2 regions of the Halomonas sp. Cn5-12 genome follow, and region 1 is predicted to be linked to the other one. Evidence: predicted binding sites of a transcription regulator. Region 1 holds the regulator's gene; the other holds the start of a gene.
The links. The regulator FNR, encoded in region 1, switches genes on or off when oxygen is low (the NO sensors DNR and NnrR bind a similar motif). The targets are predictions, from matches to a motif close to TTGATNTANATCAA.

Region 1 (14,971 bases):
GGAAACGCTAATCCAGCTAGGCTATCCACCTTGCCCCGGCAATATCATGGTGTCTAACCCAGAGTGGGTAGGTACGGTTTCCCAGTGGAAAAACAATATCACTAAGTGGGTCAATGCCCGAGATGGCGATAGCCTGATGAAACTAGCGATTCTATTGGACTCCCACTGCGTGGCGGGTAATCCGGCGCTACTGGATCAGGTGCGTGAAGCGCTGTTTGAGCGCTGCTCCCACGATGAACTGCTGCTCTCTTACTTTGCCCGGGCGGCACTGCGCTTCTCGACGCCGCTGACGCTATTTGGCTCGCTGAAAAAGCCCCAGCACGGTATTGATATCAAAAAAGGCGGTATTTTTCCGATAGTCCACGGTGTGCGTACGATGGCCCTTGAGCGGCGCATTAATGCGACCTCTACCTTGGACCGCTTAGATGCCTTGGCCGCCGATGGGCGGCTTGACCGCCGCTTTGCTGATGATCTAGGCGAGGCACTGGCGCTGTTTACCGAGCTACGCCTTCGTCAGCAGCTTCAGGAGTTGGATAACGCCAACCCTAAACGTACCAATCGAGTGGTCGTTCAGGAGCTCTCTTCGCTAGAACGGGACTTGTTGCGTGAAGCCCTACACATCGTGAAAGACTTTAAGCAGCGTCTTTCCCATCGTTACCATTTGGAGTATTCGTGAGCGGAATGCGCTTGTTAGATCGACATATGACCCTGTTCAGCGGTTCACTGCGCACGCTGCTTCAGCGTGAGAGCGACCGCCGTCGCTGGGCGGACTCGCCCTATGCCTGGCTGTTTCAGCCTTATATGGGGGAAGAGGCCGTGGCCATGGCGTGCCAGGTAAGCGCCGTTCAGCCCGCTGTAATGAGTGTGGCGGCGGTGGTGCTAAGCCCGCGCCAAGTGCACACCAGTCGTACGTGGGTGGCCACCTTAGTTGCATCATCGGCGCTGGCGCCTGCTACTCTGCGACGCCATCATCAGTTGCATACCACGCACTCGCCCCGTTCTCCCGATGCTGAGTGTCTGAGTGAGCTGGCGGAGTTTATTGGCAATCGGCCGTTAGTCGGGTGGCAATTAGAGAACACCATTGAGCCGCTTAATGGGCTGTTTCGAAACGTGCTGGGATTCGGGCTGCCTAACGCGCAGGTGGATATTGCCAAGCTGCACGGGCGTCAGCTACGGCGGCTGCATCCTCATATCGAAGCCAGCAGTTGCCTTGGTGATGCGCTTACCCGATGGAAACTGCCCCCATTAACCTGGCCCAGCGTGGTCAGCGAAGCCACCGCCAGCGCGTTGCTGTATCTGCGTCTTCAGCGCGAGATAGCGTTAACTGCCTAGGGTTTGTATTGGGTAGAGCTTCGTAGTGTTGTTAGAATATGCGCTGCTCCTTCACCCATCGGCAGTGCGACGATCATGTTACAACCTGACTACTTTGACCCCACTTCGTCAGACAGCGCGTCTGACGAGCCCCTTGTCCAGCAGCATGAGCTGCAGGATGCCAAGCAGAAGCGTGAATTCAACAAGTTGCAAAAACGCCTGCGGCGCGAAGTAGGGAACGCCATCATCGATTACAACATGATCGAGGATGGCGACCGGGTCATGGTGTGTCTCTCTGGTGGTAAAGATAGCTATACGATGCTGGAGATTCTGCGCAACCTACAGCGCAACGCACCGGTTAATTTTTCCCTGGTAGCGGTCAATATGGATCAGAAGCAGCCAGGTTTCCCAGAACACGTGTTGCCCCAGTACCTGGATAAGCAAGGCGTGGAATATCACATTCTGGAGCGTGATACCTACTCGGTGGTGAAGGAGAAAACCCCGGAAGGTAAAACCACCTGCGCGCTCTGCTCAAGGCTGCGGCGTGGTTCGTTGTATGGCTTTGCCGAGGAGATTGGGGCCAACAAAATTGCTTTGGGCCACCACCGGGAAGATATCCTGGAGACGCTGTTTCTCAATATGTTCTTTGGCGGCACCTTAAAAGCCATGCCACCGAAGCTGCTCTCGGATGATGGTAAAAACATCGTGATTCGCCCGCTGGCCTACTGCAAAGAGGCGGATATTGCGGAGTTTTCAAGGCTGATGGAGTTTCCGATCATTCCCTGCAACCTGTGCGGCTCTCAGCCCAATATGCAGCGCCAGGTTGTCAAAGAGATGCTGGCGGAGTGGGATAAAAAACACCCCGGCCGGTTGGAGAGTATGTTCAAAGCGGTGACCAACGTTGCCCCTTCGCAGCTTGCCGACCGTGAGCTGTTTGATTTTGCCGGTCTGGAAGCGAAGCAGGCCGCATTGATGGAGGGGCGCATTCAGGCGTTTAACGTGAGTTAACCGCTTGGGCTTCCTCTTCAGCTAGGGTGATGAGGCGCCGCATATCCAAAATATTGACCTCGCGCCCGGAGACGGCCACCACGTTTTGCTGCTGAAAGCGGCTAAGAATACGGCTAACCGTCTCCACCGCGAGGCCTAGATAGTTGCCCATATCTGCCCGTGACATGGAAAGCCGGAAGCTATAGGGGGAGTAGCCCCGGCGCCGAAAACGGTCAGAAAGTGTAATCAAAAAGCTGGCCAGCCGCTGATCGGCAGTTTTGCGTGACAGTAAACGCATCATCCGCCGGTCGTCTCGTAGTTCCTTGCTCATGCTGCGGTAAAGCTGGCCGCGCAGTTCGGGCAGCTCCTCGGAGAGCGAGTCCAAACGGTCAAACGGAATTTCGCATACCGTGGTGGTTTCCAGGGCAATCACGGTGCCGGGGTAGTGTTCTTCGTCAATCCCATCCAGACCCACCAGCTCGCTGGGTAGAAAGAAATTGGTGAGCTGGTCGTTGCCATTCCCTTCGCTAGTCACCTGCTTCAAGCTGCCAGAGCGCACCGCGTAAACGCTGGTGAAAGGATCTCCTTGGCGAAACAGCCGCTCGCCTTTTTTCAACGGCGAGCGGCGGCGGATAATCGCATCGAACTGGCTCATATCCTCAAGCTCTAGGGCAAGCGGTAGGCACAGCGAGCTTAGGCTACAGGTTTGGCAGCGCGCCTCTTGCAGCAGTGAACGTCGTTGGCTGGCAGGATATGACATGTGGTGCTCCCTTTTTATTAGCCATCATAGGCGCAGGGGGTAGGTGTCTCGATACGCTTATAAAATCTTCGAGTAGCGTTGGTTGCCCTGATGTTGCAGGTGATTATCGAAGGCCATGGCTAAGTGCCGAATCAACAGCCGTCCGGTGGGCGTAGCTTGTAAATAGAGGCCTTGGCGCACTAGCAGGCCATCCTGCTCGGCGGTTTTCAACCGTTCAAGAGCGGTTGAAAAGTAATCAGCGGCATTTATCTGCCAACGCTGGCCTATTGCTTCAAGGTCAATGGCCATATCGCACATTAAGCGCTCAATCACCTCTCTGCGCATTAGGTCATCCTTATTTAAGAGTAACCCTTTTACGGTCGCTAGCCTACCTTCATCTAAGGCAGCTTCATAGTGGGACAGCTGAGTGGGGTTTTGTGCGTAAACGTCGTCTACCCGAGAAATAGCCGACACCCCCAAACCAATCAAGTCGCACTGGGAATGGCTTGAGTATCCCTGGAAGTTGCGCTGCAGCGTACCGTAGCGCTGTGCCTGAGCCAAGCTGTCCTCTGGGCGAGCAAAGTGATCCATACCAATATGTACATAGCCCGCTTGGGTCAGCATCTCAATAGTGGTACGCAAAATAGCCAGTTTTTCATCCGCGCTGGGCAGGTCGGCTTCATTAATACGTCGTTGGGGCGCAAAGCGGGTTGGCATATGGGCATAGTTAAAGACCGACAGCCGTGCCGGGCCCAGTTCAATCACTTGGCTTAGGGTATCAGCGAAGCTTTGCTCGGTTTGAAAGGGCAGGCCATAAATTAAATCGAGGTTGAGCGAGCGAAAACCAAGCCGGTGCGCCTCATCCATCAAGGTTTCAGTGAGCACCCGTGGCTGCACGCGATTAATCGCTGCCTGCACCTGTGGGTTGAGATCCTGAACGCCCAGGCTTAAGCGATTAAAGCCCAGCGACTGCAGGTGGCGCAGGGTAAAGACATCCGCTTCGCGTGGGTCAATTTCAATAGCGTAGTCGCGGTCCGGTGCGCTCGATAAGCCAAACCGTGCATCCAGGCGGTCTATTAAATCGCTCATCTGCGCCAGGGTTAAGAACGTCGGCGTGCCGCCGCCCCAGTGCAGCTGCTGCACTGGCCGCTTTGTATCAAGATGCCGGGAGGTCAGCACCATTTCTCGATCCAGCCGAGACAAGTAGGGCTCTGCGAGGGCTGTATTTTTCGTGGCGATTTTATTGCACGCGCAGTAAAAACAGATTTTGCGACAAAAGGGCACATGAACATAAAGTGAGAGCGGCTTTTGGCTGGCATTGCTGCGTTCAAGCGCCTGGGTCATATCGTCAGCGGTGAACTGGTCGTGAAACGAGAGTGCTGTAGGGTATGAGGTGTAGCGAGGGCCGCTGGTGTCGTAGCGGCGTATCAGGGCGTCATCCCAGGCGGTGGCCTCAACCGCTGCAGAAATAGGGTGAGCGAGAGCAGCAGTGGCATGAACGGGCATAAGGAGCGCTCCTAAGTAGCAGGGCAAAGCAAGAACCGATCAACATAAGCGACGAGCTTCGCAGCTCGAACGCGTGTTGGAATGCTACGTCAGCGTAGAAGGGAAAGCGTTGAGCTATATCAAGCGATAGGATGTTTGTATTGAGTATTGTCTAGAGGAGTTTGATGGGTAAGCTCTTAATGCCCGGCATGGGGCATCAGCGCCCAAAGCTGCCACAGGGCAAAACCGATAATCGTCAGCGCGGCAAGGCTACGGGTCGCCGGGTGACGAATTAACTGGCTGAGCTGGCGGGCGGCCAGACCCGTGGCTAACAGGGCAGGCAGCGTTCCCAGGCCGAAGGCCCCCATCAATAGCGCCCCTTGTAGCGGGTCGGCGATGGCCAAGCTCCAGGCGAGCATCGAGTACACCAGCCCACAAGGCAGCCAGCCCCACAGGGCACCGAGCGCAAAGGCTTGCGGCAGGTGAACCACGGGCATCAAACGCCGCCCGACGGGTTCGATGAAGCGCCATAGCCTGCGCCCCACGGCTTCGACTTTCAATAGCCCTTTCCACCAGTTGGCGATATACAGCGCCATTAGGATCAGCATCACCGCCGCGACGACCTGCAGCGCGATACGCGCCTGAGGTGACAGCGATACCAAGGTGCCGAGCGCGGCCACCAAGGCTCCTGCCGTCATATAGCTCAGGATACGGCCCGTGTTATAGCTGAGCAGTAATCCCCCCATGCGAGCTGGGTGGCGCATGCTGGGTGGCACGGCGAAGGTGAGGGCGCTCATGATGCCGCCGCACATGCCAATGCAGTGAGCCCCGCCCATCAGGCCAAACACAAACGCCGCCATCAACGGCGGCAGGTCAAGTCCGGTCGGGTTCACGGCGGTGGCTCACGGTCACGGGGTGGCTTGGTACCTTTTTTGCGCTCGGCGCGCTGTTCGGGGGTGAGATCGTTCTCATCGTCGTCGAACAGAATGCGATGGGCAGGGCCTTCCAAGTCGTCGAACTGGTCATTCTTCACGGCCCAGAAGAACGCCCACACTGCCAGCCCCAACAGAATCAGCGACAGCGGAATCAGTAGGTAGAGAATGGTCATACGGTCACCGGTGTGGCTGGGGCTATCTGAGGAGCGGGTGAGGTACGCCAGCGCGTGAGGCGCAGCGCATTACCTACCACGAAGAGAGAGCTTAGCGACATACCGATCGCCGCCAACCAAGGCGGTACCAGCCCCATCGCGGCCAGGGGAAGCGCAGAGAAATTATAGCAAGCCGACCAAATCATATTTTGGCGCATGATGCGCCGAGTGGCGCTGGCAATCTCGATGGCCTCGAAAATACGTATTAAGCGTGGGCTGAGCAAGACCGCATCGGCCCGAGTGCGTGCCAAGTCGGTGGCGCCATTCATGGCAATGGCCACATCGGCACCGGCGAGCACGGGTACATCGTTAATGCCGTCGCCAATCATGACCACACGTTCGCCCTGCGCCTGCAGTTCACGCAGCCGCTCCAGCTTACCTTCTGGTGATTTGCCCGCGTGCCAGGTGGTGATGTTGAGCTGCTCGGCTAAGCTCTCTACGGCTTCCTGCGTATCGCCTGACAGTAACTCAACGTTAAGCCCTCTGGCCTGCAGGGCGGCTACGGTTTGCGCAGCATCTTCACGGATACCGTCGTGGAGCTTAAACCAGGCCCGCGGGGCGCTATCTTCACTCAGCAGCAGCCACTGCCCGGCGCTGGGCGGCGTGAGTGGCTCGGTCGTTGCAAAATCGGGCTTGCCCAAGCGCCACGTTGTGCCGTTAAGCACGCCTTCTAGCCCGCTGCCGGTGACGCTTTTCACCTGACGCGCCTGCAGTGTGGCATCGCGGAACGGGCGAAACGCGCGGGCAATGGGATGCTCGGAGTGGGCTTCCAGCGCGGCGGCAATGGCCCGTAGCTGTTCGCTACTTTGCTCGTTTAACGGGCAGGTTTGGGTGAGCTGCATCTCGCCACGGGTGAGCGTGCCGGTTTTGTCAAAAATCACCCGCGTGGCGTTAGAAAGTGATTCGATGGCATCGGCGCGGGTGATCAGCACGCCACGCTGGCGCAGCTGTCCATGCCCTGCCGTGAGAGCCGTTGGGGTGGCGAGTGCCAGCGCACAGGGGCAGGTCACCACTAGAACGGAGAGCAGCACCCAAAGCATGCGGGAAGGGTCGATAAACCACCACGCCACGGTCACGCAAGCGGTGACCACCAGCAGGCGCAGTACAAACAGGTGGGCCATGCGCGCCGCCATTTGCGCCAAACGTGGGCGGCTGGCAAAGGCGCGGTCGGTTAAATCCACAATGCCCGCCACGCGTGCATTGTTGCCTGCATGAGTAACCCGCACCGTGAGCGGGTTTTCCATGTTTTGGCTGCCACCTACCACCTGTTCGCCCACTCGGCGGGTGACGGGCAGGTACTCGCCGGTCAGCATCGACTCGTCCAGGCTAGACTCGCCATCTTCGATAATACCGTCGGCGGGGACGCCATGGCCGGGCTTGATAAGTACGCGGTCGCCTGGGGCAAGCTCGCTAGCGGGCAGAATGCGTTCGCTGCCGTCAGCTTCCAGCCGTGTAGCAGACACCGGTAGCACGCCACTAAGCGCATTGCCGCTATGGCCGCTGCGCCGCCTAGCGCGTCCTTCCACGTAGCGGCCAAACAGTAGGAAGAAGGTAAACATGGCGACCGAGTCAAAATAGACCTCACCCACGTTAAACAGCACCGCGTAGCTGCTGGCGAAATACGCGCCACCAATGGCTAATGAAACAGGCACATCCATCCCTAGTACGCCGGTTTTGAGATCGCGCAGGGCGTTACGGAAGAAGGGCAGCGCCGAAAAGAACACCACCGGCGTTGCCAGAGCGAACGAGAGCCAGTGAAACAGCGCAAAGAAGTCTTCACTGAGTTCCCCAGGCCCCGACACATAAATGGGGATGGAGAACATCATCACCTGCATCATCCCGACCGCCGCCACTATTAAGCGGCGCACATTCATGCGCTCTTCATGCTGCAGCCGCGTCTGGGCTTGGTCGGGTTCATAGGGCTGAGCATCGTAACCAATCGCGGCAAGTTCAGCGAATAGCTGCGATAGCTTTACTACGTTTGGGTCCCAGGAAACCCGCAGGCGGTGATGGGTCAGATTCACCGCGCTGGAGACAACGCCTTCAAGCGCGTTCAATCGGTGCTCGATAAGCCAGGCGCAGGCGGCACAGGTAATCCCTTCTACGGCAAGCGTTGCCCTAACGTGGCCCTCATCGCCATCCGGATGAACAAACTGCGACTGTAGGCCAGGGTCGTCAAATACCGACCAAGTATCCGCTTTTGCAGCTTGACGCTCATCGGGGCGCTCAGGCAGTTCGGTACGGTAGCGGTAGTAGCTCTCTAATCCGCCGTCGACAATGGCATGGGCCACGGCTTCGCAGCCGGGGCAGCATAAAGAGTGGGACGTGTCATCAATGACGATACGCCACGGTGCCCCGTCGGGCACCGGGCTTCCGCAGTGGTAGCAGCTTAGCGCTTTAGTGCTCATTCGCTCTCTGACCGCCCTCCGGGCAGAAGGGCAACGCTCGTTTCATTGGGGAAGCGGGCTTCGCCGATCAGGCGCCACTCGGCGTCATCGCCTTGCACGGGCTGAATCTGTAGGTACCAGCGGTAGCGCAAATTATCCGGCCCCTGAGTGATATAGCGGCCTTCGCGCACGTGTTCTAGTACGAAGGATTGATCACGGTCATCTTCGGTGGGGAAGATGAGATCTAAATAGAGTTTATCCGGACGAGCATCGCCAGCAAGGTCGATCACAATATCACTAGTCAGTGGGTCGATGCGCAGGTCGGCGCTCAAATTGAGTTCGCGCGCGCGCTCCTGCTTCGCCAGCACCATGTTAATAGCTTTACCGTGCTCGTAGTAATCCTCCTGGACCACCATGCCGTCGTAGCTCTTGATCGACATGATGGCGAAGCCAGTACTAAATAGGATGGACGAAAACAGCAGCCCTAGTAAAAACCACGGCCAAAACTGTTTGTACCAGGGCGGAATCGAGGTGTCTGACATGACGCATTTATCTCCTAATGTCGCTCAAGAACCGCGTTTCGCGGGTCTGGCGAATTTGCTCATCTTGCTGCGCCTGCAGCGTAAACGTAATCGCGTGGCTGGGCTCGCTTAACGACGCTGGGTCGGCCAGTACGGTAATCACCTGAGTGCGTGATTCACCCGCAGGTACACGCAGCGAGGTGTTATCCAACTGCAAATTAGGTAAGCCTGCCGCGCTAATATCATAGGTGTGATCTTGGGAGTCCAGGTTGCGCACAGTCAGGCTGTAGACGTTGCTGATCTGCCCGTCACGGGTCATTTGGTAGAGCTGAGTACGCTCGCGCTCAGCGTCAAAGCTCATCGGGGTACGGTCATTAACTGCCCAGGCAAAAGTCGCCATCATCACCACCAAAGCAACGAAATAGCCAATCAAGCGCGGGCGAAGAATATGACTTTTCTTGCCTTCCAGCGCGTTTTCAGTGGTGTAGCGAATAAGTCCTCTGGGGTAGCCCATTTTATCCATCACGCTGTCGCAGGCATCGATGCAAGCGGCGCATGTGATGCACTCGTATTGCAGGCCGTCGCGTATATCAATGCCGGTGGGGCAGACCTGCACACAGAGTTCGCAGTCGATACAGTCTCCCAAGCCCGCTTCTCGCGCTTGCGTATGGCTAAGTGATTTCTTACGTCTACCACGTGGCTCGCCTCGCGCTTCGTCGTAAGAGACGATCAGCGTATCGCGATCAAACATGACCGACTGGAAGCGGGCGTAGGGGCACATATAAATACATACCTGCTCACGCAGCCAGCCTGCGTTGAGGTAGGTAAAGACTAAAAAGAACCCAACCCAAAAATAGGACCAGCCGTGGGCTTCTAGAGTGGGAAGCTCCATGACAAGTTCACGAATCGGCGTAAAGTAGCCTACAAACGTCACACCGGTTGCCAGAGCGATCAGCAGCCAAGCGGTATGCTTCGCGCCCTTACGCCAGGCTTTATTGGCATTCATCGGTTGGTTGTCTAGCTTTATGCGCTGGTTGCGCGAGCCTTCGATCCGGTGTTCAAGCCAGATAAAGAGAAATGTCCAAACACTTTGCGGACAGGTGTAACCGCACCATACCCGCCCCGCAAAAACGGTAATAAAAAATAGCCCAAAGGCGCAAATAATCAGCAGCCACGACAGAAGAACAAACTCTTGAGGGTAAAACGTGGCGGCAAAGATATGAAATTCTCGGCCCGCTAAGTCAAACCACACCGCAGGGCGGTCGCCCCAGTTTAACCAGGGCAGCAGAAAGAACCCCATCATCAGCGCCCAGTTGGCGCTGCGTCGCACCTTTTGAAACAGCCCTTTGATTTCTCGTACATAGATGTGTCGCCGTTTGGCATACATCTCTTGAGTAGTTGTTTCACCAGGCGTGTGGTGCCCAACGGTTGGCGGCGTAATATCGTGGCTAGGTATTTTTTCCATGGCGGTGATCGCAGCTCAATAGGCAGGAGTGGACATCAGCCCGGCAAACTCGACGTCAGCACACAGTGCCGGTTGCGTTGTGTTATGCCGAGTCGTTGATCGCACATGACTAGCAATAGTGTAACGGATCGTCGGGCGGCTGAGCGGTCGTTAGATGTAGAAAGGGTGCGGTATGTAACCGCACCCCTTCGTTTACGCTTGCGTTAAACGCCTGTCAACGGGACTAGTCGTTGAAGCGCAGGCTATACACGTAAGCGGCGACGAGATGGACGCGTTCCTCACCGATATACGCCGCCTGGGCAGGCATGTGGCCGTTACGGCCATTGCGCAGCGTTTGGCGAATGGAGTCGGCAACGCTCTGCCCCGGTGCCTGATACAGCCAGATATCGTTGGTCAGGTTGGGCGCGCCGAGTGCCGTGTTGCCGGTGCCGCTGGGCGTGTGACAGGCGGCACAAGCGGCCAGGAAGGTGCTTTCACCGCTGGCTGCGCGCTCCTCGTCGTGCTCCAGGTTGGAGAGCGACAGCACGTACTGAGTCAGGTTTTCGATGTTGTTCTCACCCAGCTGCTGCCAGGACGGCATCAGGCCGTTACGGCCGTTGTTGAGCGTGGTCAGAATGTTCTCGGGTTCGCCACCGTATAGCCAGTCATCGTCGGTCAGGTTGGGGAAACCGTAGCCGCCCTGGGCGTTCGAGCCATGACACACAGCGCAGTTGTTCAAGAAGATACGCTCGGCCACCTGCATGGCTTCACCATCACGCGCCAGCTCGGGGATAGGCACTTCCTGATACTGAGCAAAAATTGGCGTAAAGCGATCTTCGGCGTCGGCCACTTCCTCTTCCCACTGACTCTCCTGGGACCAGCCCAGTATGCCTGCGTAGTTACCCAGGCCTGGGTAGAGCACCAGATAGCCAAGGGCAAATACGACGGTCAGGATAAAGAGCTTAAACCACCACTGCGGAAGTGGGTTGTCATACTCTTCAATTCCGTCAGCCGCGTGGCCAGTGGTTTCGATATTGCCATCAGCATCTGGGGTTTTATCGGTGCGGCGGTTGGCTAGCAAAATCCAAACGCTTAGCGCGATCGTGCCCAAAGTGATGACGATGATCCAGGCGCTCCAGAAGCTGGATAGGGAGTCACCCCATAAATTATTCATCTATTCTTATCTCCCCTGTCGTGGCGGGAATCCGCTTCGTGTTCTGTCGAAGCATGCTTGTCACGGGTCGGCTGCTCATCATCGTCGGCAAAGGGCAAGTTAGCCGCTTCGTCGAAGTCTGGCTTGCGACGCTTGGAGTAGGCCCAGAAAAAGATACCGATAAAAGCGACGATCAAAATCAGCGTGATAAGGCCGCGGAAAGTTCCCGTATCCATAACTTAACGAGTGCCCTCGAGCACGGTTCCTAGCTGTTGTAGATAGGCCACCAGCGCAGTGATTTCCTGCTGGCCGCGTACTTCGGCGGTGGCGTTGGCGATATCTTCATCGGTGTAGGGAACGCCCAGCTGACGCAGCACACGCATCTTGCGCGGTGTCGCTTCGCCATCCAGGGTGCGCTCGAACAGCCAGGGGTAAGCCGGCATGATGGACTCGGGCACGACATCGCGCGGGTTGTACATGTGGGCACGGTGCCAATCATCACTGTAACGACCACCTACGCGCGCCAGGTCTGGCCCAGTACGCTTGGAGCCCCACAGGAAGTTGTGCTCGTATACTTGCTCACCAGCAACGTTGTAGTGGCCGTAGCGCTCGGTTTCGGCGCGGAACGGGCGAATCATCTGGGAGTGGCAGCCCACGCAGCCTTCGCGGCGGTAGATGTCTCGACCTTCCAGCTCCAGCGCGCTTAGCGGGCGCAGCCCCTCCACGGGCTCCGTCGTATCCTTTTGAAAGAACAGTGGCACAACTTCGGCCAGGCCGCCAAAGCTGATCGCAACCAGGATCAAGACGGCGAGTAGGCCAACGTTCTTTTCGACAATCTCATGTTTCATTGGTCTGAACTTCCCCGGTTTAAGCGGCTTGCGGCGCAGTGAGGCTGATGGCTTCACGACGCTTGACGGTCATGTACACGTTGAACGCCATAATCAGCATGCCGGTTACCCAGAAAAGGCCGCCAATCATGCGGACAATGTAGCCGGGGCCGCTGGCTTCAACAGACTCCACGAAGGTGTACATCAGCGTGCCGTCGGCGTTGATGGCGCGCCACATCAGGCCCTGCATGATGCCGTTGACCCACATGGCGGCGATGTACAGTACGGTACCGATGGTGGCCAGCCAGAAGTGCACGGCGATCAGGCTGACGGAGTACATTTCGGTGCGACCGAAGACCCGCGGGATCAGGTGGTACATGGAGCCGATGGTGATCATGGCTACCCAGCCAAGTGCGCCAGCGTGTACGTGCCCAATGGTCCAGTCGGTGTAGTGCGACAGCGCGTTGACGGTCTTGATCGCCATCATCGGGCCTTCAAAGGTCGACATGCCGTAGAACGACAGAGCTACTACCAGGAAGCGCAGCGTTGGGTCGGTGCGCAGCTTATGCCAAGCGCCTGACAGGGTCATCATGCCGTTGATCATGCCACCCCAGGAAGGTGCCAGCAGAATGATCGACATAATCATACCCAGTGACTGCGCCCAGTTGGGTAGCGCGGTGTAGTGCAGGTGGTGAGGACCTGCCCACATGTAGATCATGATCAACGCCCAGAAGTGGACGATAGACAGACGGTAGGAGTAGATCGGACGCTCTGCCTGCTTCGGTACGAAGTAGTACATCATGCCCAAGAAACCTGCGGTCAAGAAGAAGCCGACCGCATTATGGCCATACCACCACTGCACCATGGCGTCGACAGCACCTGCGTAAATCGAGGTGGAGTACATAGGCGTGACGGGAAGTGCGGCGTTATTAACAATGTGTAGAACGGCAACGGTCAGAATAAACGCAGCAAAGAACCAGTTCGCCACATAAATGTGCGACGTGGTGCGTTTCTTAATCGTCATTAAGAAGACGATCGCATAGCTGATCCATACTACTGCCAGCAGTATATTGATCGGCCACTCAAGCTCTGCGTACTCTTTAGTAGTGGTGTAGCCCAGCGGCAACGTTACTACTGCAGACAGGATGACCGCTTGCCACCCCCAAAAGGTAAACGCTGCGAGCTTGTCAGAGAACAGCCGTGTCTGACAGGTCCGCTGTACGACGTAGTAGGACGTCGCAAAAAGCGCTGAGCCACCAAAGGCGAAGATAACGGCGTTAGTATGTAACGGACGCAGGCGCCCGAAGCTAGTCCAAGGTAGGCCGAGGTTCAGCTGCGGCCAGACCAGTTGGGAGGCAAGGATAACGCCAAGCGCCATACCTACAATGCCCCACACAACGGTCATAATCGCGAACTGCCGAACTACCTTGTAATTGTAGGTCGGGTGTTCCAATGCTGTGCTCATTTCATGTTCCCATCGAACGCGGTTAGGGGGTAACCCGTGGCATTTTGCACGGATGCGGCCACCCGCTTGATGATGCAGGTCAAGATCCGGCCTAGATTCTATCGCAGCCGCGCCCTAAGCTGAACACGCCAATGGATGTAACGTTGAATTATTAGGAGGGCTGGGTGTCCTATTACGCTGATCTTGGGTTTGAGGCCATCACCCCAGAGGCGTTGCGTGAACGCACCGCCAGCCCCGCTGTTCAGCGGTTTCTCGTGGAGGGGGTTGGCCCGGTGAGCGTCTCGGGCATCCCTGAGCTGGGGCGAATTCTGCTAGCTCATGGCGCCGGGGCAGGCCACCTATCCGAGTTTATGCGGCAATTTGCCGCGATGCTGGCCAGCAAGAGGCTACAAGTGTGGGCGATCGATTTCCCCTATATGCAGCAGATGAGCGAGGAAGCAAAGCGCCGGCCTCCGCCTCCCGTCAAGAAAACGCTGGAACACTTTGCCGCTTGGTATGCCCTGCTGGCGTCAAGCAGTGGTTCGCCTTTGTGGGTTGGGGGTAAATCCATGGGCGGGCGTGTGGCATCGCTCTTTGCCAGCCAGCATCGCTGTGCAGGTGTCGCAGGTGTCATTGCGGCAGGCTATCCGTTTCACCCACCCAAAAAGCCCGACTCCCTTCGCACCGATCATTTTCCTGACATCTCTATGCCTATGCTGATTCTGCAAGGTGAGCGTGATCCGTTTGGCTCTCGTGATGAGGTGGCCCACTACGCTTTACCTGACTCCCTACACGTTCATTGGCTAACCGATGGCGACCATGATTTTAAGCCACGACGAAGTTCTGGAGTAAATCAGCAAGTTTTGATTGACGAAGCAGCCATAGTTGCGGCATCCTTCGTCCGCGCTCAGTTAGCGGTTGCCGCGAGAACGTGCAGCACGCTGGTTTAAATCAAAAATTTAAACACAACGTGTTGACATTCCAACAGGCTTCTGTAGAATGCAGCGCCACGTGACCAGCGGGTGGTTAGCTCAGTTGGGAGAGCACCAGCCTTACAAGCTGGGGGTCACTGGTTCGAACCCAGTACCACCCACCATTGATTTGGTGCCCTGGAAACGTGATGCGGTAACTGATGTATATGCGGACCGGTAGTTCAGTTGGTTAGAATGCCGGCCTGTCACGCCGGAGGTCGCGAGTTCGAGTCTCGTCCGGTCCGCCATCATTATGTTTATTTGCATGCGCTAAGTTATCGCTATTCGGACCGGTAGTTCAGTCGGTTAGAATGCCGGCCTGTCACGCCGGAGGTCGCGAGTTCGAGTCTCGTCCGGTCCGCCACGATAACTTAATAAGTAGTTATATTGATAAGCGATAAGCTTTCAATATCCCGGGTGGTTAGCTCAGTTGGGAGAGCACCAGCCTTACAAGCTGGGGGTCACTGGTTCGAACCCAGTACCACCCACCATTCAGTTTCACATTTATGCGCCTCTGAACCGCTTAAATTGTCTGTTGAATGGTTATGTGTCTTA
Region 2 (14,971 bases), on a different contig from region 1:
ATCTGGTCTGGGGCGATGATGCTGGAGCACCTGGGCTATAAAGAGGCTGGCGATGCCATGGTCGAGGCCATCGAAGCCGTGCTGGGCGAAGGCGATAGCCAGGTGCTTACCCGCGATGTAGGCGGCCAGGGCACCACGGAAAGCTTGGGCAAAGCCATTGCTGATCGGATTGGCGGCTAATCCCCTATAAAAACAACGCCCCATAACGAGCAACGCCTCGCTGCATTAACAGTGAGGCGTTGCTCGTTTTCAGCTAGCATTTTTAGCTAACGATTAACTCGCCAGCTTAGCGGCAATTTCAGCCACGTGTTTACCTTGGAAGCGGGCGATTTTCAGCTCGCGGTCATCCGGCTGGCGGGAGCCATCGCCACCGGCCAGCGTCGCGGCACCGTAGGGCGTGCCGCCGCTTACTTTCGAAATATCAAACTGCTCTTCAATGCCGTAGCCAATCGGCACGATGACCATGCCGTGGTGGGCCAGGGTGGTCCAGGTGGAGGTAATGGTCATCTCGTCGCCACCGCCGGTACCGGTCGAGGTGAATACGCTCGCCACCTTGCCACGCAGCGCGCCGTTGGCCCACAAACCACCGGTTTGGTCGAGGAAGGTACGCATCTGGCCGGCCATGTTGCCAAAGCGAGTGGGCGTGCCGAAGATGATGGCATCGTAATCGGCCAGCTCTTGGGGCGTGGCTTCCGGCGTGGTGAAATCCTGCTTGCCGCCCGCGTTTTTGAACACCTCTTCCGGCATAGTTTCGGGCACGCGTTTGACCGTGACCTCTACGCCATCAACACCCTTTGCCCCCTCCGCCACAGCGGCTGCTAAGGTATCGATATGTCCATACATGGAATAATAAAGTACCAGTACCTTCGTCATTACTCACTCCTTTGGACTTGCATTCAAGCATCAGACAGGTTGCCCACAGCGGGCAGTGAAAACTCATTGAAACATAGCGCAGTTAAGCGTAGATAAAAGCGAATGTTTTCGACGCCGCGCTTCGATTTCATCGATGTGCCGACCTTGCACTTGTGCCACTTCAGCACTAAAAGCGCTGGGCCTGAAAACGCTTGTAGCGATCTGCCATAAGCGTTTTTTTGTGCCAACAACTTTCATCTTCCCACCGACCATTTTCACGCGAACGACGTCCCCACTTGTGGTCAACGGCCAGCGTGGTAAAGGTAGGGCAACAAAAAGCGAATGCCCATGCTTAAGGACACTTTCATGCTAGGCCAATGGCTCGACTGGACGCTTGACGGCGAACGCCCTTCCCCGCGCATCGGCCGCTTCCCAAGCGGCACTTACCATCTTCATGGGCCAGGTGTTCTGGAACTAACGCCCAATATTTTGCGCCCAGAGGCCCGCGCCTGTGTGTTTTCTGCGGCGATACACGGTAACGAAACCGCCCCGGTGGAACTGCTCGGCGATTGGCTGAGCGCTTTGGAATCCAGCACGCTGCAGCTAGGCGCGCCGGTGCTGGTAATCTTGGGTAACATTCCCGCGTTAAAAGCGCACAAACGCTTCATTGCTACCAACCTCAACCGGCTTTTCAAACGCGATCTGGACGAGCGGGGCCCCGAACCTGACCGAGCGCGAGAGCTAATGGAAGCGGTCGATACGTTTTTCAATCGTCATCATGCGCTGCCTAAGCTACATTACGACCTGCATACCGCGATCCGTAGCAGCTTATATACCCGCTTTGTGGTAGAGCCCTATGCAGAAACTGCCACAGACGCTGAACAGTGGCAGTGGTTGGCCGCTGCCGATATGCAGGCGGTGCTGCATCAACATCAGCATAGTTGGACCTTCTCCCACTACAGCAAACACTATCACCACGCACAGGCGTTTACCTTCGAGCTTGGCCGCGTCGCGCCGTTTGGCGAGAACGACATGGCGGCGCTGGCACCGATGCTAACGTTACTCAGCTCGCTCAGCGCAGGTTGCGAGCCGCCGAAAAAAACCGCCGAAACCATGGCCTTTTTTAAAGTACAGCACGAGCTGATGCGCCAAGCGGAGGACTTTACGCTCTGCCTCGACGATGACGTGCCCAATTTCAGCCGTTTCGAGCCCGGCACCTGCCTCGCCAAAGATGGGGTAGCGGGTGATTTCATCGTGGAGAAGACACCATTACATGTGGTGTTCCCCAATGCCCACGTCGACATAGGCGCTCGTGCGGCACTGTTGGTGGTACCCAGTCATGCCATTACCTGACGGACACTTGCGCTACTGTCTGACGATGAAAACGTACTTTTCATAACGACGTCTTTTTTTATAACAACAACGAGAAGGGGCCGTCAGGACACATCGCTACGTACCAAGACCAATGTCGTCCTGATAAAGTACGCGCATTTGGCACAGTCCTGATAGAATCGCCCCTTTTTTCGCGCCAGCCGCACACACGCACGACGAATTCATTTGTTGCTGCTGCGGCAACCCTGTACTGGAGCCTAAGTTATGGCCGCTACGCCTACTCCCCTTGAAGTGCGCAATATTAAAAAGCGCTTTGGCGATACAGAAGTCCTCAAAGGCCTCTCTCTCGAAGCCCAAAAAGGTGACGTCATCACCCTCATTGGTGCCTCAGGGTCAGGCAAAAGCACCTTCTTGCGCTGCATGAATCTGCTGGAACAGCCGGACGACGGCGAACTGTACGTTCACGGCGAGCAAATCCGTTTTAAAACCACCAAGCACGGCCGCGAACCCGCCGACTGGAAACAGGTGGTTCAAATGCGCGCCAAGCTCTCGATGGTGTTCCAGAGCTTCAATCTATGGGCGCACATGACGCTGCTGGAAAACATCATCGAAGCGCCGATCCACGTGCTCGGCAAGCCGAAAAAAGAGGCCATTGAGCACGCCCACGCACTGCTGGACCGCGTAGGGCTTAGCGCTCGCGCCAACGCCTACCCGGCACAAATGTCCGGCGGCCAGCAGCAGCGCGGCGCCATTGCCCGAGCGCTGGCCATGAACCCTGAAGTAATGCTGTTTGACGAGCCGACCTCAGCGCTGGACCCGGAACTGGTGGGCGATGTACTAAAGGTCATGCGTGACTTGGCCGATGAGGGACGCACCATGGTCGTGGTCACCCACGAAATGAGCTTTGCCCGCGACGTTTCCAGCAAAGTAATTTACCTGCACCAAGGTTTGGTAGAGGAACAAGGGGCTCCCGACGATGTACTCGGTAACCCACAGTCACCGCGCCTGAAGCAGTTCCTGGCTCCTAAATACTGATCCGCGAGGCACCCACACCATGCTCGATTTGCAAGGTTACGGCCCCCGCCTGATCGAAGGGGCGGGCGTTACCGTTCAACTGGCCGTTCTATCGCTGATCTTGGCCATCCTCCTAGGGCTGCTGACGGCCAGCGCCAAGATGTCGCGTAACTGGCTGTTACGTCGCACCGCCACCGTTTACACCACGGTGATTCGCGGTGTGCCGGACCTAGTGCTGATGATGCTGCTGTTCTTCGGCGGCCAGATCGGCGTCAATGCCATCAGCGACATGCTGTATTACAACTATGACATCGACATTTACATCAATTTCAATGCCTTTGCCGCAGGCGTACTGACCATCGGCTTTATCTTCGGTGCCTACATGGGCGAAACCTTTCGTGGGGCGTTCATGGCAGTGGATAACGGCCAGATAGAGGCAGGCAAAGCCTACGGCATGAGCAGTGGTTTGGTTTTTCGTCGCATTCGCTTCCCCCAAATGATGCGCCACGCCCTGCCCGGCCTTTCCAATAACTGGATGGTACTGCTCAAAACCACCGCGCTGGTCTCGGTGATCGGCCTGACCGACATGGTCCGAGTAGCCGCCGAAGCTTCCCGCGCGACCCACGAGCCCTTCGTGTTTCTGATCCCTGTGGCGGTGGCCTACCTGCTCATTGCCAGCGTCTCCGAGTGGATCTTTGCGCGCCTACAAAAACGTTACGACATCGGCTTTGGGGGGCAGTGACATGCTAGATATCTCTGCATGGTTTAACGATCTGCTGGCAGACAACCTGATCTTTACGCCCACCACCCTGGGCTACTACTGGGAAGGCTTGGTGACCACCACACAGCTGGTGTTTCTATCGCTGGTGGCCGGGTTAATTCTTGCGGTTCCGCTGGCCATTATGCGCAGCTCTAAGCATAAGTGGATCAGCCTGCCGGTCTATGTGTATACCTACGTATTTCGCGGCACGCCGCTGCTGATCCAGCTCTACATCATCTACTACGGCGTTGTGTTCATCGACGGTATCCAGGAAACCTTCCTGTGGCCAGTGCTAAAAGAAGCCTTCTACCCGGCGCTTATCGCCTTTACGCTCAATACGGCGGCCTACACCACCGAGATCTTCCGTGGGGCGATCAAAGCCACGTCTAAAGGCGAGATCGAAGCAGCGCGCGCCTATGGCATGTCGCAAAACCTAATGATGCGGCGGATTATTCTGCCCAGCGCCTTTCGTCGTGCGCTGCCCGCTTACGGCAATGAAGTCATCTTCATGCTGCACGCCAGCGCGATTGCTAGCGTGGTGACGCTAATGGATCTCACCGGCGCGGCACGCTTTGTGTATGCCCGCTTTTATGCGCCGTTTGATGCCTTCCTGTTTGTCGCGGCCATCTATCTCTGTTTAACCTTTGCGATTTTGTATTTTTTCCGCTTCCTAGAGAAAAAATTACTGGCCCACCTGCGGCCACAAAATTCCTAGCTACAATAAATCCAACACGTCCAGCGTAAAACAAACGTTGGTTCAAATGCAGACTCCCCCTTTTCGCCGACCTCAACCTGGGGTACGTTAAGGGGGATCACCTTGGGTGAACCTGCTTCTTTTGGAGTCTAAAAATGAAAAAACTACTGACTGCTTCTCTGCTGGGCTTGGCCGTCGCTGCAGCATCTTCTGCTCACGCGCGCGATTACGACAACGTGCGTATCGGCGTCGACGTTCCCTACGAGCCCATGGAATACCGCACCGCTGAAGGTGAACTGACCGGCTTCGACATCGACCTGGGCAACGCCCTATGCGAGCGTATCGGTGTTACCTGTGAGTGGGTCGAGCAGGAGTGGGACGGCATTATTCCAGGCCTGATGTCACGCAACTACGATGCAATCATGTCTTCCATGACCATCAACGACGAACGCCGTCAGCAGGTGCTGTTCTCTGACCCCTACATCACCATGCCGTCTGCCTGGTTTGCCCCCGCCAGCCTGGACATCAGCGAAGCCAACGAAGAGACCCTTGCGGGTAAAACCATTGGCGTTCAGCGCGGTACACTGCAGGATAACTACGTTACTGATAACTTCAGCAGCGTTGCCGACATCAGCCGCTATTCCACCGCCGACGACATGGTGCTGGACATGGAAGCACAGCGTCTAGATATCGTCTTCCTCGACTTCCCGATCGGCCAGTCCACGCTGCTAGACAGCGAAGAAGCCGAGTACGTCGTGGTGGGTGAACGCATTAGCGAGCCTAAAGAGTACTTCGGTGAGGGTTTCGGTATCGCCTTCCGTCAGCGTGATGAAGCTCTGGCCGAACAGTTCAACGAAGCTCTGGCTGAGCTTCAGGAAGACGGCACTTACGATGAAATCTACGCCCGTTACTTCGGCGAAGAGTAAGCGCTAACTGCCTAAGATTGCCTCCCCGCTTGGGGAGGCACGCAAGCGAGACGCCATCATGCCCTCACGCCTCCTCTTATCCCCCGCGCTGCACGCGCTTCGCCCAGGTACCCGTGGCAATATCGCCCGTTTCTACCTGAGCGAATGATTCTACGAATAGCCCACCCCGCCTTTTGGCACGCCCGTGCCAACTTCCCCTCGTTACGCTGACCGGTTCGGTAGCCAGCGATATTCTCTACATTCCTGAGTTCATCGGCGTGGATGCGGATTTTATTGTGCTCAGCGAAGGCCGCTGGGCCATTGACCACGTTTGGGCGCTGGGTAAACCGATTTTCAGCGCCTGCCAGGCCCCGTCACTCCAGCGAACTTGCTCCGCCAAACCGGGTCTTTACTATCACTTAACCACATACAAGGAGGTATCATGGCTGAATCGACGGCGGCTCACGCAACGCCACAGGCAAGCGCCGCAGAGGTGTTTCGCCCCTCTTCCCACTGGACGGCCTGGGGACAGTGGCTGGCGCTGTTCACCATGACTGTGGACCACCTGACCCGCTACGTGCTGCCGGGAGACTGGGATTTAGGTTGGGCGGGTTCATCCATTGGGCGCATTGCGTTTCCGCTGTTTGCCGCCATGGTGGCGTGGCACGGCCTGTTTAATACCCGCAACCCACTGCGCTACTCACGGCGGATTTTGATTATCGGCCTCGCCGCGCAAGTGCCCTATATGCTGATGCCACGCGCCTCGGATGCGTTCATTTTGAACGTCTGTTTTACGTTGGCCAGCGGGTTGGCACTAGGAGCGCTGGTACGGCAAGGCTGGCAGCACTATCAACGGCAAACGTTAGGATTTGGTTGGCTCATGTTAGGCGCTGCCGTCGGCGTTACGGTGTGGTATCTACTGGGATTTTGGGTGGAGTATGGCCATAACGGCCTGCTGCTGATTCCGCTGTTTATGTTTGCCATGCAGGCGCTCAGCGAAACCCGAAATGCGTTGAAATCGCGCCTTTGGGCGGGGCTAGCGGCATTTCCTGTGCTCTGGATTGCCGGGCAAATGAACGCCTCCGACATGGCTAAATCGTTCACCGTCGCCACCTGCGTGATCGTGCTGATGCTGGCTGCCGGTGCTGCCCAGCGAGTGCCGCCGGTGGCGCTGGAGATGCCGCGCCGCCTTTGGCTTGCCTGGTACCCAGGGCACTTTGCCTTGATTGCCCTGTGGCTACTGCTTAGCGGTCAATTGGCAGGTTAGGCGCCTGTTCCGCCACACGCTTGTTCACTTCTTCACGCATCCAGGGCTGGTAGCGGCGCAGCCGTGCCCGTCCTTCGGTCTTTGCCTGATACATCGCCGTATCTGCCTGTTTAAGCACATCGGCATGGTCGCAGGCCGTGGCATCAAAACAGGTGTAGCCCATGCTAGGTGTCACCTCTACCCAGCGGCTCTCTAAACGGTACTTGCCGGACAACGCGCTCTGCACCGCATCCATGTAACGCGCCGCCACGGCGTTGAGCGCCTCAGGGTCGGTGACATCAAATAGCGCCAGCAGCACAAACTCATCGCCGCTTAAACGGGCGGCCATATCATCCGCCTGCAAACACGACTCCAAGCGGCGCGCGACCTGCACCAACAAGTCATCCCCTGCGGCATGGCCTAGGGTGTCGTTAATCAGCTTGAAGCGATCCATATCCATAAACATCACCAAACCACCGCGCTGGTCGTTGTTCTGCCCATTACACAGCGCCTCTAAACGCTCGATAAACAGACGCCGGTTGGGCAAATCAGTTAGCGCATCGTAGTAAGCCTGGCGGTAGATAATCGCCTCGTTGCGCTTTCGTTCGGTGAAATCCTCAATAATCGCCACACCGCCCACCATCTGGTTGCTGGCGCTATGTACCCCGTTGAAGAACGCTCGCAAAGGCGTGCCCACACTGGCGTTGGGCAGTTGGTAAGTGCCTTCGTAATAGCCCGTGCCTTTTTCCAGCGCATCCCTAACCGCCTGAGCCACCTTTCGGTCGGCAGAGCGGTCCAGCATGCGGTAGCCGAGTAACTTTGAGCGCTCCACGCTCAGGATAGCCAGCAGTTTGCTGTTACAGTCGGTAATCTGCCCCTGCTCATCGAAGTGCAGCACGCCTAACGGCGAGTGCTGAAAAATAGAGCGATAGCGGTTTTCGCTTTCGCGCAGCTGCGCCTCCCGGGCGGCCATGTTTACCCGCAGGGCAATATTGTCGTGAATAGTACGGCTAAAGCGGCGGCTAGTGGCGATGATCAAACCTAAAAAAAGCACCAGCATCAGGCCGATTAAAATAGAGAGCGGCGAGCCCTGAAACAGAAACTGCAGCTTAAGCGGCAGCAAAATGGGAAGCACAAAGCCAATGGCGATCCACCACACGGAAGAGAGCGTAGTCACGCCCCCCGCAGCAATACCGGCCAGCACAATCGAGAGCGCGGCAATTTGGGCGGGGTGATTGTGGCTAAACAGCAGCACGCCGGAGGCGCCCCACACGCAGCCAGAAGCAATCGCCCCCACAGCAAACCAACGCTGCCAGCGCTGGCGCTGCTGCTGTAGCGCAGGCAGGCGCTTAAACCGCTGGGCTAGCAGTAATCTCAATCCTGAAATCGCCACCAGCACCGTAAACCACCCCAGCAGTAGCGCGGCATCCACCACCGGCCACATGGCCGCTACCAGCAGCCCACCCGCCAGCACGCTGCTCAGCACTGGCTGCCATAGGTTGTCGTAAAGCAGGCGCACTTTTTCACCGCGCAAACGCTGCATGGTGATGTGATGGTCACGCTGATAACCACTGCGCAGCCCGGAGGCCATCGCCGTGGCGGCGAGGGGTGTGGGGGGCGACATACAAACTCCCTGTTCTTCAGTCGGCTTAACGCCAATCTTATTGGTTAGGCTTTGTTTAATACATCTGTTTTAGCACGTTTAAGTCACAAAAGTAGTCACCATCAGAAATTAAAAAGCCGCCTTTTCAGGCGGCTTCGTTGTTCATAACGTAGATTCAAAACTCCACTCAACGGGGGGCGCATCGGGTATCAACGCCTGACAAGCACGCACTTTTTCAAGCAGCTCGGCGTGACTCGACGCCACGACGTTAACGTGAGCCAGCTTACGCCCTGGGCGCTCGGCTTTGTCGTAGCGATGCAGGTGGGTGTCGGCAATGGCTAGCAGCGCGGCGTTATCACCTTCCAGGCCAATCACATTCACCATGCAGGTGGGCGCAATGGCATTGGTTGCGCCTAACGGCAAGCCTTGAACTGCCCGCAGATGGTTCTCGAACTGGCTGGTCACTGCGCCGTCCATCGTCCAGTGGCCGGAGTTATGCACCCGCGGGGCCATTTCGTTGGCCAGCAGGCTGCCATCACGGGTTTGGAACAGCTCCAGCGCCAGCACGCCCACGTAATCCAGCTCATCCAGCAGCGCACGAATGTAGCTGTCGGCGGCTTGTTGAACGCTGGCGTCCAAATCCGGCAGTGGGGCCACGGAGTAGCGTAGGATGCCGCCCACGTGCTGGTTCTCTGCCATGGGGTAGAACACCACATCCCCATCGCGGCCGCGCACCGCAATCATCGATACTTCGCGCACAAAATCGACAAACGCCTCGACGATGAGCTGCGTATGGCCAATCGAGTCCCACGCCTCTTGAGCCTGTTCCGGTGCTTTCAGCACCGCCTGCCCTTTGCCGTCGTAGCCTTCCGTGACCGATTTGGCCACTACCGGGCAACCAAGCTCAGCGGCGGCGGCAGCGAGCTGCTCAGCACTTTCCACCACGCGATAGGCCGGCGTGGGAATACCCAAGCGATCAAACAGCGTTTTCTCTTCTACACGGTTTTGGCACACCGCAATAGCGCGACTGCCGGGATAAACCGGCTTGTGCTGCTCAATCTGCTTTACCAATTCAACGGGGAGGTGCTCGAATTCATAGGTCACTACATCGACCTTATCCAGAAACGCCGCCAGATGCTGGTTCTCCGGGTCGACAATCACCTCGCCGATACCCGCGCTGGGGTTACCGGTGGTATCTAAAAAGGTGAAAGTGTTCCCCAGAGGATAGCCCGCTAGGGCCAGCATGCGGCCTAGTTGGCCTGCGCCTAGTACGCCAATATTTTTTGCAATCATACGTTCTTCCATCTGAGTGCTCATATTGGGCAACCTACTGTGCTGGCTGGTTAGATGCAGGTACATCGGGGCGCGGATCAGGGTTATCCAACACCAGTTGTGTCTGTTCAGTACGGAACGCCTCAACAGCTTCGCGCACGGCGCTGTTCTGAAGGCCCACAATTTGTGCGGCCAGCAGGCCTGCGTTGGTGGCACCGGCTTTGCCAATAGCTAGGGTGCCTACCGCAATACCACCCGGCATTTGAGCAATAGAAAGCAGTGAATCCAAGCCCTTCAACGCTTTAGACTCCACCGGCACACCCAGCACCGGAAGTGCCGTTTGTGACGCGACCATACCCGGCAAATGAGCTGCACCGCCTGCGCCTGCCACAATCACCTGCAGGCCACGCTCAGCGGCACTTTTTGCATATTCGAACAGCAGGTCGGGTGTGCGATGCGCCGATACCACACGGGTTTCGTAGGGAACGCCCAGCCGCTCTAACATCGCCACCGCGTGCTCCATGACCGGCCAATCAGACTTCGACCCCATGATCACGCCCACTTTGGGTGCGCTGTTCGACATGCAAAACTCCTCGGCCAACGGCCTAACATAAGCTAGAAAGCAGTCCATAAGCCGTGCAAAGCGCGGCTCACTCAGAATTAGGAAGGCGCATAGTTTACCAGAGCCACGGGCATTTGCGGGTGTTACTCGCTGCGTGAAATTTTCATCAAATTAGGCATTGAAAACCGCGTGAGTTGGCGGCATTGTGTGTTTGTCATTTCCGACTGATGGAGTCACATGAGTACGGCATACTCAACTGCTCACGCAGAATCATTAGATCCTCCGCGAAGCAGCCCTGACCTCGATGTCAGGGATTTAGAAAAACGTACGCGCCTCATGCGTATTATTACCCGTCTGATCGCCGTATCAGATCTGGGAAGCCGCGAAATAGCCCGCCAAGCTGGCTTACCCGTTCAAAAGATCAGCGACCTGCTCGCCGGAAGGCTAGAGCATCTGGACATCAACGAGCTTAATGTCCTGCGCCGCACGTTAGAGCTGGAGGCGCCATAGCAACAGCTACTACATCAGAATCTACCCCCTTTCGATACAGGCTGGCCCATTGGGTCAGCCTGTTTTTGTTTGTCACGCTTAATAGGACGTCTTTCATGAAAACAATCAGTTAGCGCTTTAAGATTAAGTGAGCATTAAGAAAAGCGCGCTAACTCATTGACGAGAATCAACTTTCCCCTTCAACGTAAGGCGTAGTCTTAGCGTACCCCGACCATTCGCCCCTGCGAATGACGTTTTACTCGCTAAGGAGGCGCTATGGACGCCATACGCCGCTCGCTACTCGGCCAGCTGGCCCGCTTAAGTGCAGGCGCTGCACTGGTACCCTTTTCTAGCCTTGCCCAAGCAGGCATTAATCAGCAGCCTGCCCGGCGTGAAGGTGATCCCACAAAGCGCTACGGCATGCTGATTGATCTTCGCCAGTGCATCGGCTGCCAGGCTTGCACGGTGTCGTGCCATATTGAGAACGCCGCCCCGCTTGGCCAGTTTCGCACCACGGTCTCCCAGTACGAAGTGCAGCATCAGGAGAGCGGTGAGCTGGCCACGTTTATGCTGCCCAGGCTGTGCAATCACTGCGAAAACCCGCCCTGCGTGCCCGTTTGCCCCGTTGAAGCTACCTACCAACAGCAGGATGGCATCGTTGTGGTTGATAGCGACCGCTGCGTGGGCTGCGCTTATTGCGTTAACGCCTGCCCTTACGATGCCCGCTTTATTAACGAGCGCACCCAAACCGCTGACAAGTGCACGTTCTGCGCGCATCGCTTAGAGGCAGGGCTACTGCCCGCCTGTGTTGAAAGCTGTGTTGGAGGTGCGCGGATTATTGGTGATATGCGCAACCCTGACAGCCAAATCAGCCGCATGATTCAAGAACACCGTGATGCACTGATGGTACTTCAGCCAGAAAAAAACACGCTTCCCCAAGTGTTCTACCTCGGGATGGATGAACGCTTCACTACACGCCCCGTGGCGGAACCCGTGGCGCTTGAAGTGTTTGACCCCCACGGCCAGGAGATGGGCTATGAATTCCACCATTGAACTGCTCGCCCCGCGTTATGACATTGCCTGGTACCCCTGGGCAGTACAGTACTTTTTCATGATCGCCGTCTCCTACGCGAGTCTCTGGCTTGCAGCCCCCGCGTTAATCTTCGGCAAAAAAGCGTGGCTGCCCACCGCACGTCTTGCACTCATCGCTTGCGTCAGCACCACGCTGGTCGCACCTGTTGCGTTACTTGCAGATCTACACCAACCGCTGCGCTTTTGGCACTTTTATGCTTACGCCAACACCCACTCGTGGATGTCCATCGGCAGCGTGGTTCTGCCGCTCTATCTCGTCAGCGTACTGGGCCTTGCTTGGCTGGCTTGGCGCCCGGCGCTCCAGGCCCAGCGCAATGCGCCAGGGCTGAGCGGATGGGTGGCTAAATGGCTAAGCCTGGGCGATAGCGCTACTCCAAGGGCACTGGTGGCCATCGTGGGGGTAGCCGCACTACTGCTTTCCAGCGGCATTATGCTTTATACCGGCGCAGAGCTTGCCATTGTGAAAGCACGCCCGCTATGGAACACCGTATGGCTTCCGCCCATGCTGGTCGCGACAGGCTTCATCGCGGCAGCAGGGCTGGTGTTGGTACTCAACCAGGTAAGCGGGCTGTGTTCGCACGCCACCGTTCGGCAAATGCTGTATGTCCTACTCGCCTTCTGTGCAGTAGCGGGTTTAATCGCGGCTAGCTGGTTCCTGGATGGTATTAACGCCAACGTTGGCTCGGTCGCCGCAGCGCTGGAGTCTGTTCGTCACAGCCCTTCCTGGCGTAGCACCGCGCTGTGGGGCGGTATTACTGGCATAGCACTTTTTATAGCGGTGGCGTGGTTACTCTCACGCTCGACCCAACGCCAACCCGCACTGCTTGCCTGGGCTTGGCTACTCGGTCTGGTAGCTATTCATATGGGCTGGATGTTCCGTTGGGTGGTGCTGATGGACGTTCAGCACGTCGCCCGTAACAGCGCAGGCTTTCACCACTATGGCATCCCCGCTGGCTCTTCCGGCCTGTTAGGTATTGTCGGTACGTTTGGGCTTTGGCTCGCCGCTATCTTACTGATTGAGCTATTTATCCCATGGCGGCAAGCCCAGCAAGGTGGCGTTAAACCGCCGCCCTCTTTCGACACCAATACACCCAGTGACTCGCTTAACGCCGAACAAGGAGCGCCTAACCATGGCTAAGTCTGCTCAAGACCCCTCACGCCGCCGGTTTCTCAAAGGCGCCGCTGCCGCAGGCGGTGCCGCCACCTTTGCAGTAGGCTACGCTGACCCGCTTGCCAAGATGGCCAAAGGACTCAGTGGCAGCGCGGGGGAAAAACCCAAGCACAACATTCACGGCAACTCGCTTACGCCGGAGTACCGCGTTGACTTAACCACTGGCGAGCTAACCCTCACTCCCAATCAACGCACCGCCTTTACCATTTGCTACGGCTGCACCACCCAGTGCGGCGTACGGGTACGCATTGATGACACCCAAGGCGAAGTGCTGCGGGTATCTGGCAATCCTTACCATCCGCTCTCTGCAGATGACCATTTACCGATGCGCACCCCAGTGGCCGATGCGCTTCGCAGCGTCAGCGCCTACGGCGAACAGGGGCAGGTTAACCGCTCTACCGCCTGCGCCCGCGGCAATGCCATGATGAGCCAGATCACTAACCCGTTTCGTATCGACCACTGCTTGAAGCGCGTTGGCGAGCGCGGTAACCGGGAGTGGCAAAAAATCTCGTTTGAACAGCTGATTGAAGAGATTTGTGAGGGGGGCGATCTGTTTGGTGAAGGCCATGTGGATGGGCTGCGCGCCATTCACGACCACGACACGCCTATCGACCCTGCCAATCCAGAGTACGGCCCCAAGGCGAACCAGCTGATGGTCATGGAAGCCGGCGACTACGGGCGCTCCGATTTACTCAAGCGCTTCACGCTCAACGCCTTTGCTACCCGCAACTACGGCCACCACGGCTCTTATTGCGGCTTGGCGTTCCGCATGGGGTCAGGGGCCGTGATGAACAATATTGTCACTAATGCCCATGTAAAACCCGACATTCAGAACGCACAGTTCATCATGTATATCGGCTGCGCGCCTAGCCAAGCAGGCAACCCGTTTAAGCGTCAAGGCCGCTTGCTTGCTCAGGCACGCGCCGCAGGAACCCTTGAGTACGTGGTAGTCGACCCCGCGCTAAATGCTGCCACTTCCCACGCGGCGGATAATAATCGATGGGTGCCCATTCGCCCCGGCACCGACAGCGCCTTTGCCATGGCGATGATTCAGTGGCTGCTGGACCACGAGGGCTATGCCAGCGATTTTCTCGCCCTGCCGGGCCAGTCTGCTGCTGATGCCGCGGGCGAGACCACCCACACCAACGCAACGCATTTGGTCATTGATACCTTCGAACATCCGCGCCGTGGCTACTTTTTGCGCGCCAGCGATTTGGGCCTTGCTGAGGCCGGTAGCGATGCGGATATGCCCGTCGTCGTGTCAGGCGGCGAATTCGCGCTCAGCGAAGATGTCATGGCCGCCGAGCTATTTGCCGAGCGCGCAGTGGAGCTTGCCGATGGCAGCACCGTTACCGTTAAAACCAGCCTAACGCTGCTGCGTGAATCGGCCCATGAATACGACATGGACACCTATGCTGAACATTGTGGTATTCCCAAAGCAACGATTATCGACTTAGCCAAAAAGTATGCCAGCCACGGCCGTAAGGCCGCCGTTAACTGCCACGGCGGTATGATGTCAGGCAACGGCTTCTACGCTGCTTTTGGCGTTCAAATGCTCAACCTGTTGGCAGCCAACTACAACATGAAAGGCGGCAGCGCGGTGGGCGGCGGCACCTATAAAGGCACCGGCGAAGGCCCACGCTACGACTTAGCTAATTTCCCCGGCAAGCGTGGCCCACAGGGCGTGTTTCTCTCGCGCTCACGTTTCCCCTATGAAAAATCGTCGGAGTATCAACGTAAGGTAGCGGCTGGCGAAAACCCCTACCCTGCTAAGGCTCCTTGGCGCTCGCTCGCGCCGCCAACACTCACCGAACATTTACCTTCCGCGCTGGATGGCTACCCTTACCCTATTAAAGCGGTAATTGGCTGCATGGCTAACCCGATTTATGGCCAAGCGGGCTTAAAAGGCGTGGTTGTTGATAAGTTGAAAGATCCCAAGCGCTTGGGGCTGTTTGTCGCGATTGATGGCTTTATCAACG

Region 2: dsrO (sulfate reduction electron transfer complex DsrMKJOP subunit DsrO) is a predicted target of FNR. The motif match lies at 10,907-10,920, and genes of this name have one in related genera.

What each region holds. Positions count from the first base shown of each region.
Region 1 covers NZ_JAKGAY010000006.1:40,820-55,790, reverse strand. Annotated here, with positions in the region: gene L1249_RS05380 (putative nucleotidyltransferase substrate binding domain-containing protein) at 1-676, shown strand, start outside; gene L1249_RS05375 (DNA polymerase III subunit epsilon) at 682-1,332, shown strand; gene ttcA (tRNA 2-thiocytidine(32) synthetase TtcA) at 1,408-2,319, shown strand; gene fnr (fumarate/nitrate reduction transcriptional regulator Fnr) at 2,306-3,058, opposite strand; gene hemN (oxygen-independent coproporphyrinogen III oxidase) at 3,116-4,543, opposite strand; gene L1249_RS05355 (sulfite exporter TauE/SafE family protein) at 4,720-5,415, opposite strand; gene ccoS (cbb3-type cytochrome oxidase assembly protein CcoS) at 5,412-5,630, opposite strand; gene L1249_RS05345 (heavy metal translocating P-type ATPase) at 5,627-8,077, opposite strand; gene L1249_RS05340 (FixH family protein) at 8,074-8,598, opposite strand; gene ccoG (cytochrome c oxidase accessory protein CcoG) at 8,606-10,042, opposite strand; gene ccoP (cytochrome-c oxidase, cbb3-type subunit III) at 10,266-11,195, opposite strand; gene L1249_RS05325 (CcoQ/FixQ family Cbb3-type cytochrome c oxidase assembly chaperone) at 11,192-11,410, opposite strand; gene ccoO (cytochrome-c oxidase, cbb3-type subunit II) at 11,414-12,022, opposite strand; gene ccoN (cytochrome-c oxidase, cbb3-type subunit I) at 12,042-13,466, opposite strand; gene L1249_RS05310 (alpha/beta fold hydrolase) at 13,631-14,395, shown strand; tRNA gene L1249_RS05305 (tRNA-Val) at 14,466-14,541, shown strand; tRNA gene L1249_RS05300 (tRNA-Asp) at 14,588-14,664, shown strand; tRNA gene L1249_RS05295 (tRNA-Asp) at 14,704-14,780, shown strand; tRNA gene L1249_RS05290 (tRNA-Val) at 14,832-14,907, shown strand.
Region 2 covers NZ_JAKGAY010000004.1:2,773-17,743, forward strand. Annotated here, with positions in the region: gene L1249_RS03570 (tartrate dehydrogenase) at 1-180, shown strand, start outside; gene wrbA (NAD(P)H:quinone oxidoreductase) at 274-873, opposite strand; gene L1249_RS03580 (succinylglutamate desuccinylase) at 1,219-2,205, shown strand; gene L1249_RS03585 (ABC transporter ATP-binding protein) at 2,449-3,219, shown strand; gene L1249_RS03590 (ABC transporter permease) at 3,239-3,940, shown strand; gene L1249_RS03595 (ABC transporter permease) at 3,942-4,673, shown strand; gene L1249_RS03600 (transporter substrate-binding domain-containing protein) at 4,808-5,578, shown strand; gene L1249_RS03605 (TraX family protein) at 6,000-6,824, shown strand; gene L1249_RS03610 (diguanylate cyclase domain-containing protein) at 6,802-8,427, opposite strand; gene L1249_RS03615 (5-(carboxyamino)imidazole ribonucleotide synthase) at 8,569-9,699, opposite strand; gene purE (5-(carboxyamino)imidazole ribonucleotide mutase) at 9,734-10,261, opposite strand; gene L1249_RS17535 (XRE family transcriptional regulator) at 10,478-10,750, shown strand; gene dsrO (sulfate reduction electron transfer complex DsrMKJOP subunit DsrO) at 11,006-11,782, shown strand; gene nrfD (NrfD/PsrC family molybdoenzyme membrane anchor subunit) at 11,766-12,959, shown strand; gene L1249_RS03640 (molybdopterin dinucleotide binding domain-containing protein) at 12,952-14,971, shown strand, end outside.